Linked DNA regions of Siphonobacter curvatus. Each later gene encodes a partner of the first gene's protein in a complex. Links are inferred from orthologs where the notes say so. Each region holds a gene or a part of one and is shown in the gene's direction. Other genes may lie near its edges.

Region 1 (5,240 bases):
TCAAAAAGGAGTTTGGTAAGCTTTACATGCCGGGAATTGGAGGGAAGCGACCAGCTAAAGCCATGCAAACCATCCAAGCCATTCAGGAACAAAAGTCCTGACAAATCTTCAAAGATATGTTGATGGTACCACAGGAAAGATTGTCCATTTCCTTTTATCGCTACGGCAAAGTCATAATTTCCTAGGTGATTACCCACGCGATTTTCGCCGTCAAAACCCGTAAAGCGGTCGTTGTTACGTTCGCTGGAAAGCTGACCTAATAAAATACCACGAATAAAATCTCCCGGATTGGTAGTCAGATGTCCGTTCACTGCGAAAGGCGATGAACGCAGATAGTCGGCATGGCCGCCCCATTGAACCATGTGATTGATTCCTACGTACACCGCCACCCGGCCCGAAGGTTTCCCGAAACGGCCATGTAATGATTTGTAATGTAGGTAAGCTCCCTGAATATACGGAACATTAAACCAGCCATGAGCCAGCGTGCCGCGTAGGGCAACGAAATTGCGAAGAAATTTCAGCGGAAGGAATCCAGCCGTACCAATTTGAATCTTAGGAATGGGCAGTGCATTACCCGACCACGCCATTGAACCTGAAGTCAGCGTAGTATCCGTAATACCAATGAATTCCCGACGACGCCCTCCCCAGAGTTCCACCTTTCCGTAACGGAGTTTCAGATAAGCTTCAGGTAATAAAAATTTTTGTTGCGTACTACTGACGAGTGCTCCTTCAACGCCCATACCCCAATCCAGCTTCCGCCGATTACGCCGGGTAGAATCTGGTAATGGCGTAGCGAAATCAACCGAAAGGCCCGCCCGAATAAGACCCGCGGGTGCGCCGAGTGGGATTAAACCATATTGATTAGCCCGGAGCCAAAAAGGCGATTGATTGGCTCCGGATACAAGTCCACTGGCCTCGGCCTGCAAGGTATAGGGTTTGGCCAGTTGACCCCAGGCGGTACTGGAAAGTAGCCCTACCAGCATGGCTAGACCGTAAGCTCCCAAAGAAAACAGTAACGTGGGCCGGCAGAAAGGCATGAATTAGCGACAAACAGGTGTGGTAACTGTACAGAAGCGGTAAAAGTAACAGTACAAACTAGGATCGTAGATGAGTTGTTTATAAATTTTACGTGAAGTCTTTTGAACCCAGCCGCTATTTTTGTGATTCATCGACTGATCGACCTTCATGAGTCAGCTTCTGGAAATCGCCAAACGGTTAAATGCTCTCGCTCAGGCGGGCTTGACGTATTCACCCAATCCCTACGATTTAGAACGTTTCGAAGAAATTCGGGAGATTAGCGTAGAATTGCTTCACACGCTGACGGATGAGCCCATCGAAAAAATTACTCCCCTGTTTGCCAGTGGTACGGGCGAGTACCCAACGCCCAAAGTAGATATTCGGGCCGTTATCTTTCGGGGAGCGGAGGAAGTACTGATGGTGCAAGAGAAAATTGACAGCCTCCGCTGGACGCTGCCGGGTGGTTGGGCCGACATAGGGTATACGCCCACGGAAGTAGCCGTGAAGGAAACGCACGAGGAAACGGGATTGGTGGTGCGGCCGGTACGTTTGCTGGCCGTACTCGACAAGCGTCAGCACCCCCATCCACCACAACCCTGGTATGTGTATAAGTTTTTCATCCGCTGTGAAACCGTTGGTGGTGAGATTACGGCCGATGGTCACGATATTGGCCAGGTACGCTGGGTGCATCGAACGGAAATACCCGAGCTTCCGTTATCAGAGGACCGGGTAACAGCCTCGCAACTCGAAATGCTGTTTAACTTTGCAACAAATCCGGACGCTCCTGTGTTGTGTGATTAAGCTTTAGAACCCTATGATATTCAAGATATTATTAGTTGTAATGGCCATTGGCTTTATTTTCCCCCGCATTGTTCGCTGGGTATTCCGTCTGTTTCTGAAAGATCAGTTTTCCCGGGTAGAGCGGGAGTTCCGCCAGGAAAAAGCACAGAATCGGCAACGCGAAGGAAAAATAAATGTTGATTATGCTCCGCCCCAGAAGGAAGGTTATAAAGGCGGCGATTATATTGATTACGAGGAAGTGAAAGAGTAAGTATGATGACTGCCCAAGTACTCTTTCGGCACATTTCCGAAACGCTTGCTAACGTATACGATGCTAATGAAGCCAAATCCATCGCGTATTTGGTGCTGGAAACGCGGTATGGGCTCAGTCGAACGGCCGTAATTCTTGATACGCCATTAGCCACGGATTTGGCTGAGGTAACGCCTCTCTTGGAACGTTTAAAAAATCAGGAACCGGTACAATACGTGCTGGGAGAAGCTGATTTTTACGGCCGTACATTCGAGGTAACTCCAGCCGTACTTATTCCCCGACCCGAAACCGAAGAATTGGTACAATGGGTACTACAGGAACTGAAAGGAACGACTATCCCTGACTTACTTGATATTGGTACCGGAAGCGGCTGCATTGCTGTTACCCTGGCTGCTGAACGCCCGGATGCCCGCGTAGCGGCTTTGGATGTTTCAGAAGAAGCGTTGACCGTTGCCCGAAACAATGCCCAGCGTCTGGGGGTAACTGTCGAATTTATTCAAAAAAATGCCCTGATTACTCAGGACCTACCGGCTCAACGATACACCGCCATTGTATCCAATCCGCCGTACGTGAAACAGGCTGAAGCCGCCATCATGCTTCCTCATGTACTCGATCACGAGCCTCATCTGGCCTTGTTTGTAGCGGACCACGATCCTCTGATTTTTTACCGGGCTATTGCTCAGTATGCCAGCACGCATTTGTTGGAAAATGGCTTTTGTGCCGTTGAAATCAATCAGGCTCTGGGGCCGGAAACGGCGGCAGAATTCAGTGAAGCGGGCTTTGCCCACGTAGAGATCCGAACGGATCTTTCAGGACGGGATCGGATGATTCTGGCCCGTAAATAATAAATGAAGATTGTCCTTCTACGGATTCCGCCCTATTTTCGATCCCTGGTTCTAGCGGACCACTCATGAACTAAAAACTGTTTTTCCGGAACTAGCGGCTAGCTCGGTTTCCGTAACATGCATATTATGGCTGATCTACAGCACGCCCGAAAAATCAAACAGATGTTTACCGAAATGAGCAAAGTCGTAGTTGGACAGGAACGGCTGCTCAATCGTTTACTGATTGGCTTATTTACGGGAGGGCATGTCTTACTGGAAGGAGTTCCGGGTCTGGCAAAAACCCTTACAATCAATACGCTGGCAAAAGTATTGGATCTGGATTTCCACCGAATTCAGTTTACGCCGGATCTGCTTCCCGCTGATTTGGTCGGAACTATGATTTTTGACCGGAAAATGGACGATTTCCGGGTACGGAAAGGACCGGTATTCGCCAATCTGATTTTGGCAGATGAGGTAAACCGGGCTCCGGCTAAGGTTCAGTCGGCCTTGCTAGAGGCCATGCAGGAAAAACAGGTAACGATTGGTGATCAGACGTTTCCACTCGATAAGCCCTTTTTCGTAATGGCGACGCAAAACCCAGTTGAGCAGGAGGGAACCTATCCCTTGCCCGAAGCTCAGGTGGACCGGTTCATGATGAAAGTCTTCGTAGATTATCTGGACAAGGCGGATGAACTGGAAGTCATGCGGCGGATGACGAATATGGAGGCCGTCTATGAAGTAAAACCGATTCTGAGTCGGGACGAAATTTTCGAGATTCGGAAGGAAATCAATCAGATTGCCATTTCTGAAACGCTCGAACACTACATCATTGAGCTGGTATTCGCTACGCGTCGTCCATTAACATACGGTCTGAAAGAAGAAGCCCGATACATCCAGTTTGGAGCTTCACCCCGGGCTAGCATCGCCTTGAACCTCGGGGCCAAAGTACTGGCGTATTTCAACGAGCGGGATTATGTATTACCCGAAGATATCAAGGAAATAGCCCCCGACGTACTGAATCACCGCGTATTGCTCAACTACGAAGCCGAAGCCGACGGCATTACCAGTCTGCAAGTAATCGATTCTATTCTACGAAGAGTCGCTATCGGACGGTAGATAAAGTTATTGGTTGATGGTTGTCAGTGGATAGTTTTTGCTAGACGTTCTACCCAACAACTATCAACCAACAACCATCAACTCGAAATCTACTTACTAATTTCTAACATCGCTTTTACAGCTTTCAATGCTTTGACCCGCGTTTCTTCCGGAACGTGGATTTCCGGCATTTCGTAGTACATGCAGTTGTACAATTTTTCAACGGTATTCATCTTCATGTACGGACATTCGGAGCAGGCACAGAAATTCTGTTCATTGGCCGGAGCCGGAATGATCAACTTATCCGGATTAGCCAGCTTCATTTTGTGCATAATTCCGGCTTCCGTTGCTACGATAAATTCTTTGTTCGGGGACGTTTGCACATACGCCAGCAGACCCGTAGTACTGCCTACGTAATCGGCTTCCATCAAAATATCTTCTTTACATTCGGGATGGGCTACCAGCAACGCATTCGGGTGTTCGGCCCGTAGTTTGGCCAATTTTTCCCGCGAAATATCAATGTGAACGATACAGGCTCCATCCCATAAAATCAGATCCCGACCCGTTTTCTTGGCTACGAAACGACCCAAGTTGGCATCAGGAGCGAAGATGATCTGGCGATCTGCGGGGATCGATTCGACGACTTTCAAGGCATTTGATGAAGTACAGATAATGTCCGTCATCGCCTTAATGTCCGCCGTGCAATTGATATAGCTCACTACGACTGCCTCCGGATGCTGAGCTTTAAATGCCGCAAAATCTTCTTTCGGAGCAGAATCGGCCAGCGAACAACCCGCATTGAAATCCGGAATGACTACCTTCTTGTTTGGATTCAGGATTTTAGCGGTTTCGCCCATGAAGTGAACGCCGCAAAAGACGATCATATCCGCCGTGGTCTGTTCGGCTGCCTGAGCTAAACCCAGACTATCGCCTACAAAATCGGCCAGATCCTGAATTTCGCCATCTACGTAGTAGTGAGCCAGAATAACCGCATTCTTCTCCTTTTTCATGCGAAGAATTTCGGCCTTTAAATCAACATTTTTGGGTACAGAGCGACTGATGTAGCCAATACGTTTGACTTCCTCTTCAGTGCTCATGGGGAATACAGCAGGCATAAATTTCTTTGGGTTTGGAGTTTAGGGTTTGGAGTTTAGGGTTTTGAATAAATGATCTTTGATTCAAAACCCTAAACCCAAAACACCAAACTCAACTTATTTTCTCGTTGTTACCAGGCCTTTAAACTAAGGTCTAAA
Region 2 (5,379 bases), on another replicon or contig:
CCGCAAAACGATCAATTTTGATATAACCCGTATTGCCGTCAATGAGATAGCTAGCCGAGACGGAATAGGAAGGGATCCGCCCCCGAGTTACATTAAAATTCAGTAGATTTTTTTCGCCCCGCCGCTGAATATCCAGTTTCACTGCCGAACCGCCCGGTCCCCGGAGCTTACTAAAGATTAGTTGATTATCCACTTTCTTTCCGGTCAGTGGCGTACCATCCGCCCGAATCAACCGATCCCCCGAACGCATGCCCGCCGTAGCTGCTGGTCCGCCGGGAATGGCATTGATCACAAAAACTGTATCGTTAAAAATATTGAACTCCACACCAATACCGTCAAAACCCGATTCAAGCTGGGCTTTGGCCGCCGCTACCTCTTTCTTGGGAATATAGACGCTGTGGGGGTCCAGGTGCGTCATCATCTTTTCCAGCGAATAGTCTACCAACGTGTCTGTATTTACCGAATCGACGTACGCGTTATCAATCCAGGTTAGTACTTCCCGGAACTTATTGAGGTTGCGTACCAGATCACCGGAATAGCGGGTGCGGCCCCCAAAAAAGGTCGCTCCGATCAGGATACCCCCGGCCAGCGTAGCCGCCAGTAACATCGGTAAGCGAATCATCGACGTACTGTTGCGGATGTTTTTATCAGAATGATTTTCCATGAAGGATAAGCTATAATAATGCCGTTTTGGTATCAAAAAAACGTTTCCAGCAGTAGAAACGTTTTTTCAGGTAGAGGCGATGCAAGGTCTTACAATTTACCTTTTTCCAGCGTTTTTGGGTCAATTCGGCGGACAATTTCTTTTCGGCTTAAATGAACGGCCCACAAACCCAGCAATTCCTTTTCTTTTTGCGGTTGAAGGGTAGGAAGCTGCTTTCGGTTAATTGCTGTCGTCAATTCCGGCGTCATAACCACAGGAATCGTATACAGCCATTCGCTGCCATCGCCAATTTTCTGGATGTTATTTTCCTGCGGCAATTGTTTTTCGGCATTGTACCGATATGCCGCGAAGACTTCTTTCGTCTTGGCATCAAAGCGAGGCTGATTCCACTGAGCAACCGGTACAAATTCAATACGGGCTCCATACGCCTGAGCGAGCGAATCCACCAAAGCTTTGGTCGATAAAGCCCGGATGGGTTGACGATCAATAACCCGGCCTATGGCATCCCCCTGCTCAGTAGCCAAGGTAGAAACCTGAGCACTGGTCACGTGCTTAATCTTCTGATTTTGTATTTCCTGCTGCATTTTAGCAGTATCCAGGCGTTTGAATTCGCAGGACGTAACCAGGAGCGTACTTACCACAAGTACACTTGCTACTCGTTTCATAATCGGTGTGCTTCGTTAACGGGCAGCCAGCTGGGGAAATTTCTTTGAAAGAGCCGGCGTGGAAAAAGAGGTAAAGTCGGGGCCTTCGTTCGGGGCCGGAGTAAGCACTCGAAGATATGAAGGAGGAGCAAAGACGCGATCCGCCCGTAAGAAGGGTAAATTGATGAATTCGCTCAGCTTGTCAAATTGTCGACGACCCCAAGGTGTATTAAAAGCGGTGATCCGTACGTCTGGACTCACCTTCAAAATGACGTTTGCTCGCCGTACCCGCACCACCTGCCCATTGATGACGACTTTTCGGGTTTTTCCGAACAAAGGAATATCGATGGCCCAAGCAGAATGCACGCTCAGTACCAGCAAACAAAAAACTCCTATGCTTTTGAAGAATTTCACGCAGTAAATGTAAGAAGTTCTCAAAAAGAATTAAAAATCAGCAGTACTTATCTTACTCAACGCGAAGCCTTTGCTTTAGGTTCTGTGGTTGGTACATCTTATTATAGTTATCTTTGTGGAAAATTTGTCCTTGTTTAAAAGCAACGTTTTCCGTCAGTAGGGAAAACCTATTCATAGTATCCTTATGCTTGAGCAATTAGAAGCCATACGCGAACGCTTCCACGAAGTATCCCAGCAGATCGTTCAGCCCGAAGTGGCCAGCGATGTGAAACGATATAAAACCCTGAGTAAAGAGTACAAAGACCTGGAAAAAATCGTCAAAAAATACGAAGAGTACCAATTGCTGTTGGGACAAATTGCCTCGGCTAAAGAAGTACTGACGACGGAAAAAGACGAAGAGTTTCGGGAAATGGCTAAGATGGAACTCGACGAACTCGAGCCCAATCAGGAAGTACTCGAACAGGAGCTGAAAGAACTACTGATTCCGAAAGATCCCAACGACAGCCGGAACATCATCCTCGAAGTTCGCGGGGGTACGGGTGGCGACGAAGCGGCCATTTTTGCCGGTGATATATTCCGGATGTACCAACGTTTTGCCCAGAATCAGGGCTGGCAGTTCCAGATTATGGACCAAACCGAAGGTAGCTCGGGTGGTTTCAAGGAAATCATCGTTTCGGTACAGGGGGAAGACGTATACGGAAAACTTAAATTCGAATCGGGCGTACACCGCGTGCAACGCGTACCTGCCACCGAAACGCAGGGCCGTATTCACACGTCAGCCGCATCGGTAGCGGTACTGCCCGAAGCGGAAGAAGTGGACGTACAGATCAACATGAACGACATTCGGAAGGATACCTTCTGTTCGTCGGGTGCCGGTGGACAGTCCGTAAACACCACGTATTCAGCCGTTCGGGTCACGCACTTGCCCACGGGTCTGGTCGTACAATGCCAGGACGAACGTTCGCAGATCAAGAACTTTGAGAAAGCCATGACGGTACTGCGTTCACGGCTTTACGAAATGGAACTGGCTAAACAACAGGCTGAGATTTCGGGTGCCCGTAAAAGCATGGTAGGCTCCGGTGACCGTTCCGATAAAATCCGGACATACAATTATCCACAATCCCGCGTGACGGATCACCGTATCGGCTATACCGTGCATAACCTTCCTTCGGTGATGGATGGAGACATTGGCGATTTTATCGAACAGCTTCGGATCGCTGAAAACGCTGAACGTTTGAAAGAAGGAGCCGTTTAGATTTTTAGTTGCTGGTTGTAAGTTGATCGGTATCTAGGGTTTGAAAAGTTTTGAGGGTTTAAAGTTTGAGTTTTTGTGAACTGATTGATAGGGGTTTAAGGTTTCATACGTTTGGAATGGGTGGGTTACTATCAAACTTCAAATGAATTCGAACCTTAAACCTAACTCAAGGTTAGCCTTGAAGTGCGATCAAACCTTAGGCCCATCAAACATTAAATGTGAAGCGTAAAGTCATGAAAATTACAATTGATATACCCGAAGATCAGGCTGTTTTTATGAAGCAGTTACTCGATCGTTTGCCTTTTACTACGATTACAGAAATCGTTGAAGATCGCCAGCCAGCGACTCCAACGGAGTTGGTTAAGGCGTTCCCTTTATTACAGCAGGAAGCAGATGTTCGGGTGTCGAACATCCTGAAACCCCATTTGAATTAAGTTTTTAATCGGCTGATTCTTGAGCGATTTCCTCTTTCTTTTTCTCGGGCTGGTGATTGGAGCCGTGGCCGCGTGGCTGGTTGCCAAAGGGCAGAGTAGTTCGCAGGTACGGGTGGCGGAAGCTTCGCTGAAAACCGTCCGTGACGAGAACGCTCAGCTCCGAACGGCTCTGGAAAAAGAACGCGGTGGTACGCTGGATCTGAACCGTCAGCTGGCGGCTCTGGAAGCCGATTACCGCAATTTGGAAGATAAACTTCACTTCCAACAGGAAGAACTCTCCGCCCAATTTCGGCTCTTGGCCAACGACTTGCTCGAAGAAAAATCGCGTCGCTTTACGGAGCAGAATCAGGTCAATCTACATCAGATTCTTCATCCACTGGGCGAGAAGATTCAGGCATTCGAACGCAAGATTGAAGAAAGCTACAAGGAAGAACTGCGGGATAAGGTCAGTTTGCTCGCCGAAGTACGCAAACTACACGACTTAAGCCAGCGGCTCAGTCAGGATGCCGATAACCTCGCCAAAGCCCTCAAGGGCGATACGAAACAGCAGGGGAATTGGGGCGAAGTGATTCTGGAAAAAGTACTGGAACGTTCGGGTCTGGTGAAAGGGAAAGAATACCTGACGCAGGTACTGACCCAAAATGTGGATAACAGCATCATCCGGCCCGATGTAGTCATCTGTTTACCCGACAACAAGCATCTGATCGTGGATGCCAAAGTTTCACTGGTAGCCTACGAACGCTGCATTGGCTGCGACGACGAAACCGAGCGGCATAAGTACCTCTCGGCTCACCTGACTTCTGTCCGCAGCCACATCCGGATTCTGTCTGAGAAACGTTACGAAACGGCTCAGGGCCTGATTTCTCCCGATTTTGTCTTGCTCTTTATGCCGATTGAGCCAGCGTTTAGTCTGGCCATTCAGTCGGATAACGAGCTGTTTAACTTTGCCTGGGAACGGCGGATCGTACTGGTCAGCCCTACCACCTTACTGGCTACCTTGCGTACGGTATCGAGTCTCTGGAAATTCGAAAAGCAGAGTAAGAATTCACTGGAAATTGCCCGCTTGAGCGGCGAACTGTACGACAAATTTGAAGGCTTTATTCGCGACTTACAAAAAGTAGGTGATACGCTGAAATCGTCGCAATCCGCTTACGACGAGGCCGTCAAGAAACTCCATGAAGGCAAGGGCAATCTGATTCGTACAGCCGAAAAAATCCGCACACTCGGAGCCCGGGCCACCAAGGAGTTACCGAAATCGTGGCTGGATCAGGCGGAAGAGTAAGTATTTAGTTGGTAGTTGTTTGTTAATAGTTGTTGGTAATTTGCTCAGTAACAATCAACGAACAACCAACAACGATCCCCTAAAACTAATAACAACATGAACATTGGTCTCTTTTTCGGTTCGTTTAATCCCATTCATATCGGCCATTTGATTGTAGCAAACGTTATGGCTGAGACGACCGATCTGGATCAGGTTTGGTTTGTGGTTTCTCCCCAGAATCCTTTCAAAAAGAATAAGCAACTGCTACACGAGGAAGATCGCTACAAACTGGTTTCGCTGGCCATCCAGAACAATTCCAAGTTCAAAGTCAGTGATGTGGAGTTTACCATGCCGCGTCCGAGTTATACCATCGATACCCTGCTGAAGCTACAGGAGAAGTTTCCCCAGCATTCCTTTCGACTCATCATTGGCGGCGATAACCTGGGCCAGTTTCCAAACTGGAAAGAACACGAGCGAATTCTAAGTGAATTTGGTCTGTACGTCTATCCCCGGCCCAATGCTGAGCCGAGCGATCTGGTAGATCATCCCAACGTCCGGCTTGTGGAATCGCCCCTGCTGGATATTTCGGCTACCTTTATCCGGGCACAAATCAAGGCCGAACGAACCATTCGGTATATGGTCCCCGAAGAAGTAGAAGCCTATATTCGCTGGAAAAAATTTTACGTCTAAAGCAATGAACGTTAGTA

The links. Proteins that work in one complex are often made in the same cells at the same time.
Region 2: the proteins of prmC (region 1) and prfA are in contact, whole or in part, in a crystal structure (PDB 2B3T), measured with the Escherichia coli proteins. The link is inferred for Siphonobacter curvatus from one-to-one orthologs.

What each region holds. Positions count from the first base shown.
Region 1 is NZ_PTRA01000001.1:105,446-110,685, forward strand. The notes cover bases 1,202-3,991. They hold prmC (peptide chain release factor N(5)-glutamine methyltransferase), read left to right. Parts: upstream 1,202-2,070; coding sequence 2,071-2,913; downstream 2,914-3,991. Other genes in these bases: C5O19_RS00410 (NUDIX hydrolase), read left to right, coding at 1,202-1,818; C5O19_RS00415 (DUF4834 domain-containing protein), read left to right, coding at 1,832-2,068; C5O19_RS00425 (AAA family ATPase), read left to right, coding at 3,040-3,991. In the rest of the region: C5O19_RS00405 (capsule assembly Wzi family protein), read right to left, coding at 1-1,037; more of C5O19_RS00410, read left to right, coding at 1,186-1,201; more of C5O19_RS00425, read left to right, coding at 3,992-4,008; quinolinate synthase NadA, read right to left, coding at 4,098-5,102; nadC (carboxylating nicotinate-nucleotide diphosphorylase), read right to left, coding at 5,213-5,240. UniProt on the Escherichia coli protein: Methylates the class 1 translation termination release factors RF1/PrfA and RF2/PrfB on the glutamine residue of the universally conserved GGQ motif, i.e. on 'Gln-235' in RF1 and on 'Gln-252' in RF2.
Region 2 is NZ_PTRA01000008.1:84,916-90,294, reverse strand. Bases 1,013-3,941 are described here. They hold prfA (peptide chain release factor 1), read left to right. Parts: upstream 1,013-1,906; coding sequence 1,907-2,977; downstream 2,978-3,941. Other genes in these bases: C5O19_RS23965 (DNA recombination protein RmuC), read left to right, coding at 3,431-3,941; C5O19_RS23970 (hypothetical protein), read left to right, coding at 3,211-3,411; C5O19_RS25885 (hypothetical protein), read left to right, coding at 1,669-1,860; C5O19_RS23980 (hypothetical protein), read right to left, coding at 1,345-1,674; C5O19_RS23985 (hypothetical protein), read right to left, coding at 1,013-1,329. Outside these bases: C5O19_RS23990 (S41 family peptidase), read right to left, coding at 1-664; more of C5O19_RS23985, read right to left, coding at 754-1,012; more of C5O19_RS23965, read left to right, coding at 3,942-4,693; nadD (nicotinate (nicotinamide) nucleotide adenylyltransferase), read left to right, coding at 4,790-5,362; C5O19_RS23955 (NAD(P)H-binding protein), read left to right, coding at 5,367-5,379. UniProt on the Escherichia coli protein: Peptide chain release factor 1 directs the termination of translation in response to the peptide chain termination codons UAG and UAA.